Regions from separate parts of the Salinivibrio kushneri genome, predicted to be linked through region 3. Evidence: riboswitches for the same ligand, from Rfam matches in the RefSeq annotation. Region 3 holds a riboswitch; each other region holds the start of a gene.
What was found. Region 3 has a riboswitch for thiamine pyrophosphate ahead of thiD (bifunctional hydroxymethylpyrimidine kinase/phosphomethylpyrimidine kinase). Riboswitches for the same ligand answer to the same signal wherever they lie in the genome.
Positions count from the first base shown of each region.

Region 1 (2,263 bases), on a different replicon from region 3:
CCAAGCGGCTCCCAAAGCAGAGTATTGGGCGATGTGGGATGCGCATAACCCTGACAGCCAGGCGACCTTCACTCATCACAGCTGGCAAGTATTACTGGATAAGTATTTGCAACCTCAGGGGCAACACACCTTATTTAACTATGCGGCGGTCACCGAGGCTGACAAGAAGGCTCTCGATCATTATATCCGCATGCTCACCGCGCGCGACCCTCGCACGCTGACCAAAGACGAGCAATACGCGTATTGGGTCAACCTTTACAATGCGGTCACCGTGACGCTGATTTTGGAGGCCTATCCGGTCAGTTCGATCACCAAACTCGGTGGGTTATTTAGCTTTGGCCCTTGGGATGATGAAGTGGTCACGGTGGCAGGTGAGCCCCTTACCTTGAATGATATTGAGCACCGTATTTTGCGCCCGCTCTGGCAAGACCCGCGTACCCACTATGCGGTCAACTGTGCCAGTTTAGGTTGCCCAAACCTGCAACCCAAGGCCTTCCAAGCAAACGCGCTTGAGGCACAGCTCGAGCAAGCCGCCTATACCTTCATTAACAGTGATAAAGGCGTGAGTCAGCAAGGAAAAAAATGGCAACTCTCCTCAATTTATGAATGGTTTGAAGCTGACTTTGGTGGCGATAAGCAAGGCGTGATCGCTCACATAAACCAGTATCGCGATATTCCATTGCCACAAGAGGCAATATTGGAATACGACTACAACTGGGATCTTAACCAACTCGGCAACTAAAAGGCTTGGTTAACCCTAAGCCAATCAGTACAATGGCCTCGTACTCATTGGGGAGCCTCACGGCTGAGATTGCGCAATGCGCTAGACCCATCGAACCTGATCCAGCTAACACTGGCGTAGGGATTGAGACTTGATGTTGCCATCAACTTGCCTCAACACCCACGCCCAACTTAGGAGCGTGCTGTGAAAGTTTTTACCTCGGTTCTCACTCTGGTTTCTTTATCCTTGCTATCACTGGGTGCCCGTGCCGCGGACCCACTGACTGTGTATACCTATGACTCCTTTATCGCCGAATGGGGGGCAGGACCCAAAATTAAAGCGAAGTTTGAACAGCAATGCGATTGCCAACTTGAATTCGTGTCTCTCGACGATGGCGCCGCTTTGCTCAATCGCCTGCGCATTGAAGGGGAAACCACCAAAGCCGATATCGTGCTGGGTATGGATACCAATTTAATGAAAGAAGCCGAGCGTAGCGGCATTGTCGCTGAGCACGCGGTCAATACTGAGCGCCTGCAAGTGCCTGGCGGTTGGGATAACAACTACTTTATCCCTTACGATTACGGCTACTTTGCCTTTGTGTATGACACCACGCGTTTACTCGATCCGCCTAAAAGCCTCAAAGCCTTGATTGAGGAGCGTGACGACATCAGTGTGATTTACCAAGATCCGCGCGTATCAACGGTCGGCCAAGGGCTAATGCTTTGGATCCAAAAAGTATACGGCGATAATAATCAACAAGCATGGCGCGAACTGGCTGACAACACCATCACTGTGACCAAAGGCTGGACCGAAGCGTACAACATGTTCCTGAACAAAGAAGCCGACATGGTGCTCTCTTATACCACCTCGCCAGCCTATCACCTGGTTGCCGATGATGACGATCGCTTTGCCGCCGCCATGTTTGAAGAAGGCCACTACATGCAAATCGAAGTGGCCGCTAAATCAGCCTATACCGATCAACCGGAACGTGCAGACGCGTTTTTACAATTTATGCTCAGTGATGCGGCACAGTCTGTGATCCCAACCACTCAGTGGATGTATCCGGTCACCGATGTCAACCTGCCTGATGCCTTTTACACCTTGGACAAACCGCAAGAGAGCTTGCTGTATCAGCCTGATGAAGTGATGGGCAATCGCCAGCAATGGGTGCGTGACTGGCAAACCGCGCTGGTTGAATAGCCTCCATGCTCAATCCCTCTCGAACCTGGCCGGGCAGTATTGCGGCCAGCTTAGTCGTGGTTTTGATTGGCAGCGCACTCTGGGCGCTGTTCTCTCACAGCCACGACCTAGCGCTTACCGCGTTGTGGCAAGATACCTACCTGCGCCATGTCACCTACTTTAGCTTTAAGCAGGCGACCTTATCTGTGGTGCTCAGCGTTGGGCTTGCGATACCCGTCGCCCATGCACTGTCTCGCCGACAGTTTCCAGCCAAAGCGTGGCTACTTAAGCTGTTCGCCATGACCTTGGTGCTACCGGTGTTGGTGGGGGTATTTGGCTTGGTTGCCATCTATGGCCGCAGCG
Region 1 covers NZ_CP114588.1:2,436,478-2,438,740, forward strand. Annotated here, with positions in the region: gene N8M53_RS11195 (DUF547 domain-containing protein) at 1-742, shown strand, start outside; TPP riboswitch at 781-882, shown strand; gene thiB (thiamine ABC transporter substrate binding subunit) at 926-1,921, shown strand; gene thiP (thiamine/thiamine pyrophosphate ABC transporter permease) at 1,927-2,263, shown strand, end outside.
Region 1: it holds a riboswitch for thiamine pyrophosphate, as region 3 does, so the genes downstream of both, thiB (thiamine ABC transporter substrate binding subunit) here and thiD (bifunctional hydroxymethylpyrimidine kinase/phosphomethylpyrimidine kinase) in region 3, are expected to answer to the same signal.

Region 2 (2,263 bases), on a different replicon from region 3:
GCGAATGAGTCCCGCAGGGTGGCCTGCCCATTGTCCGCAACCCCGGCCCTCCGCCGCTACTTAAAAAACCTAGCTGAAAAGCTGGGGTTTTTTGTTATTGGGTTGTTGGGACGATCTGCTTTATAAATAAGCGATCAAGCGTTTGAAGCGTAATTGATGGTGGTAATTTGTCGCGGGATCGCTACAATAGGCACCTATCTACAGGGGTATAGCTCCAATTGGCAGAGCAGCGGATTCCAAATCCGCGTGTTGGGGGTTCGAATCCCTCTACCCCTGCCAAATACCAAAGCATCGACATCGTCGGTGCTTTTTTTGTATGTGAATCATCAAGCTTCTAGCAACTCTGACCCTCTTCCCTTTTTCTTCCTCCTGTTCCTTATTCACCTGTCACGGTATGATGAGTTTTTACCAATCGAAAGGAGCACCCAGTGGTAAGCATATTGTGGGTAGGACTTGGTGGCGCACTAGGAGCGTCTTCGCGCTTTTTAGTTTCAGAGTGGAGCGTCGCGGTGTTTGGTCGAGGATTCCCTTACGGCACCCTCATGGTTAATGTGCTGGGCTCATTAGCGATGGGTGTCTTTTTAGCGGCGATGAGCCAAGAGCTGATTGCCCCAGTGCCTTGGCGTCAACTGATTGCGATTGGCTTTTTGGGCGCGTTCACCACCTTCTCGACCTTTTCAGTGGATACCTTGCTTCTTTTTCAACATGGTGAGACGGTGAAAGCCTTGTTAAACGTGGGTCTCAACCTTGCGTTATGCTTAGGAGCGGCCGCGATGGGGGCTTGGTTGCTAGGACGCATTACTGGGTAGGTAAAAACATGCCATTACGTCGCTTGTTGTTGCGGCGGTGATTTCTTATACTGGCGTTGAACTTGTCGGAGTGCCAATTGGCTGAGACCACGTTAAGTGGGATCCGTTGAACCTGATCTGGTTAGGACCAGCGAAGGGAACAAGAGATGCATCAGATAACAGACCGTACGCGTCTGCCAGTTTGCTCACATCTCAATTCAGCGTTTTCCGGCAAGCATTAATTCCCATAATGAACACCGGAGTAATGCTATGTCGACCCGTAAACAGGCCCGCCTTGAGGCCAAATCTTTTATCGATTCCCTCTCTGCGCAAACCTACCCTAACTCGGAAAAAGTCTATGTCGAGGGATCGCGACCCGATATTCGCGTAGGCATGCGCGAAATCCACCTTTCTCCTACTTTTGTAGGCGGGGGTAAAGATAATCCGCAGTATGAAGCCAATGAATCCATTCGGGTTTATGACACATCAGGGCCTTATACCGACCCACAGAGTGCTATCGATATTTACCAAGGCTTAGCCCCAGTACGCAAAGCCTGGATTGATGAACGTGCCGATACAGAGTTCCTTGATGCAGTGAGCTCAGACTATGCAAAGACTCGCCTTAGTGATGAAACCTTGGATGATCTTCGCTTTAGTGCCTTACCGTCTATCCGTCGGGCGAAACCTAACCAGTGTGTGACCCAACTTCACTACGCACGCCAAGGCATTATCACCCCAGAGATGGAATTTATCGCTATTCGGGAAAATATGGGTCGCCAGCAGTATCGTGAAGATCAACTAAACCGCCAGCACCCAGGAGAAAGCTTTGGCGCGCATTTACCCTCGAATATCACTCCCGAATTTGTGCGCCAAGAGGTCGCTGAAGGGCGTGCGATTATTCCTGCCAACATTAACCACCCAGAAGCGGAGCCGATGATCATTGGGCGTAACTTTCTGGTGAAAGTGAATGCCAATATTGGTAACTCGGCGGTGAGCTCCTCCATTGAAGAAGAAACCGAAAAGTTGGTGTGGGCGACCCGTTGGGGCGCGGATACGGTGATGGATTTATCGACCGGACGCAATATCCACGAAACCCGCGAGTGGATTTTACGTAATAGCCCAGTTCCGATTGGCACTGTGCCTATGTATCAGGCGCTTGAGAAAGTGAATGGCATTGCCGAAGACCTGACTTGGGAAGTGATGCGCGATACCTTAATAGAGCAAGCCGAGCAAGGGGTCGATTATTTTACCATTCACGCTGGGGTGCGTTTGCACTACGTGCCCATGACCGCCAATCGCGTGACCGGGATTGTCTCGCGTGGTGGGTCGATTATCGCCAAATGGTGCTTGGCGCATCATCAAGAAAGCTTCCTCTATACCCATTTTCGTGAAATCTGCGAGATTTGTGCCGCCTATGATGTATCGCTGTCACTAGGCGATGGGTTGCGTCCCGGCTCAGTGGCTGACGCGAACGA
Region 2 covers NZ_CP114588.1:27,796-30,058, forward strand. Annotated here, with positions in the region: tRNA gene N8M53_RS00125 (tRNA-Trp) at 203-279, shown strand; gene crcB (fluoride efflux transporter CrcB) at 429-809, shown strand; TPP riboswitch at 866-965, shown strand; gene thiC (phosphomethylpyrimidine synthase ThiC) at 1,059-2,263, shown strand, end outside.
Region 2: it holds a riboswitch for thiamine pyrophosphate, as region 3 does, so the genes downstream of both, thiC (phosphomethylpyrimidine synthase ThiC) here and thiD (bifunctional hydroxymethylpyrimidine kinase/phosphomethylpyrimidine kinase) in region 3, are expected to answer to the same signal.

Region 3 (2,263 bases):
ATGTGTCTGCCCAGCAGCTCCGTCATGGTTTTGCGCAAAGTGTGCTGGCTCGCTGCCATGCGACAAAGACCCCGCCGACCATTATTCAATTGGAAGTTACTGAATCGGCTTTGATCCAGCAAATATCGGTGGCATTGAGTGAGCTACAACAACTGCGGGATGCTGGTATGCATATCGCACTGGATGACTTTGGCACCGGTTATAGCTCGTTGAGTTACCTTAAACAGTTACCCGTTGATTGGGTTAAACTCGACCGCAGCTTCATTCGGGATTTGGCCACCAATGCCAGTGATAAGCACTTGGTGGGTAGCGTGATTGAGTTGGCGCATGGGTTTGGTCATGGTGTGGTCGCCGAAGGGGTGGAAGAAGTCAGTCAGCAGCAGGTGCTACAGACGATTGGCTGCGACCAAGTTCAGGGTTTTTTATATGCTAAGCCGCTTACCGTGACCGACTTTGAGCACATTTTATCGCAAGGTAGGTGCGTGATGGAGCCTGCTTTCTCTCCTACCGCGCATTAAATGACGCCTCGGTGCACTAGGTTTGGCCGGCACCGAGGCCATGACTCAGAATTACTCGGTGGCTTCATGAACGGTTTCTTTGGTGTCCTCCCACACTTTTGACGAGTCTTCTTTTACCCCGTCCCAGGTGTTTGAACAGCCGGCAACAAATAAGGTGGTGATCACAAGCAATAACGATAGCTTCATAGGGACTCCTTTTTAAGCATTTTTCAAGCGCGTATCTTACTTACGTACTACTTATCCTACTTCAACCTCGTAGAAGGCTCCAGCGGCGAATAATACGCTTGCGCTTTGCCCGTGGGGTTAATATCCTGAACACAGTTAGTCGGGGAGCAAGTGATTGCTGAGACTGCGAAAGCAGGACCCGTAGAACCTGATCCAGTTAGCACTGGCGGAGGGAACTGACACGTTCAGCACACGAAGTGGCGCATTCTGGCCCGCTTTGTCTCCTTCCGCCCCTGATGATTAAGGGGCCATTATGAACCTATCTCCACCTGTTATTCTTACCATCGCCGGCTCAGACAGCGGTGGCGGTGCCGGCATTCAAGCCGATATTAAAGCGATTTCAGCCACCGGCGGTTATGCGTGCTCGGTGATCACCGCGTTGACCGCGCAAAACACCTGTGGCGTTGAGGCCGTCTCGGCGGTTGAACCTGGTTTTGTGCGCGCCCAGTTAGAGGCCGTCTTGTACGATATGCCGGTACGTGCGGTGAAAATTGGTATGCTCGCCAACCAAGCGGTTATTCGCGAAGTGGCCGCGGTGCTGGCGCGATCGCCTCACTTGCCGGTGATTTTAGATCCCGTGATGGTGGCCACCAGCGGCGATCCTTTGTTGGATGACCACGCCATGACAGCGCTGATTGAAGCGCTGATCCCACGCGCAACCGTGCTCACCCCCAACTTGCCTGAGGCGGCGCGATTAACCGGTCAGCCTGTCCCCACCTCCATTGAGCAAATGCATGCGTTAGTCCCCGCCCTACGTCGGCTAGGCTGTCCTTATGTGATGCTCAAAGGCGGCCATTTACATCGCGCCCCTGAAAGCGTGGATGTGTGGATTAGCCGAGATACTTGCCAAACCTTGAGCGCCCGTCGGGTTGAAACCGTTAATACGCACGGCACAGGCTGTTCACTGTCTGCGGCGATGGCCTCTTACTACGCGCAGGGAATGACGCCCATTGAAGCGGGGCGCGCGGCGAAACATTATCTCACTGAAGCCTTGGCGCACTGCCAGCAGTTAACGGTGGGAAGAGGCGCGGGGCCTGTGCATCATTTTTACGCCTACCCAGTCGAAGCGCGTCATCACGATGGACAAGAAGCCTCGGTTGAATAGCTCGTTTTTTCACGAATAGGGCACGTAAAGCCAGTCCGCCGCTCCTAAAGAGAAGCGGCGGACTGCTCGGGGAAGGCTAACAGCATGTGTCGCGTGTGATAAATGGTATCCGAATCACGCCGCCGACCAGTGCGGTAAACGCTCGGCAGCAATATAGAAGACGCGATCACCGGGGGCGACGTCTGTTTCAAGATTGGGGTTAAGGGTAATGCCCTCACCTTTGTCGAGACCAATTAACGTTGCATCGTATTCATGCTTTAGTTGATTGAATAAGGTGCCGACGTCCGTGGCGCTCGCATCGGTGGGGTAACGCGCGCAATACTGTGTCATCCCTTGTGCGGTGCTTAATAGTTCGTGATGTAATTGGCTGGAGCCCGGATCAACAGCGGCTTTCGCCAGCATTTCCACGGAAACA
Region 3 covers NZ_CP114589.1:328,217-330,479, reverse strand. Annotated here, with positions in the region: gene N8M53_RS14365 (putative bifunctional diguanylate cyclase/phosphodiesterase) at 1-518, shown strand, start outside; gene N8M53_RS14360 (entericidin EcnAB) at 570-704, opposite strand; TPP riboswitch at 835-935, shown strand; gene thiD (bifunctional hydroxymethylpyrimidine kinase/phosphomethylpyrimidine kinase) at 997-1,848, shown strand; gene N8M53_RS14350 (potassium channel family protein) at 1,963-2,263, opposite strand, start outside.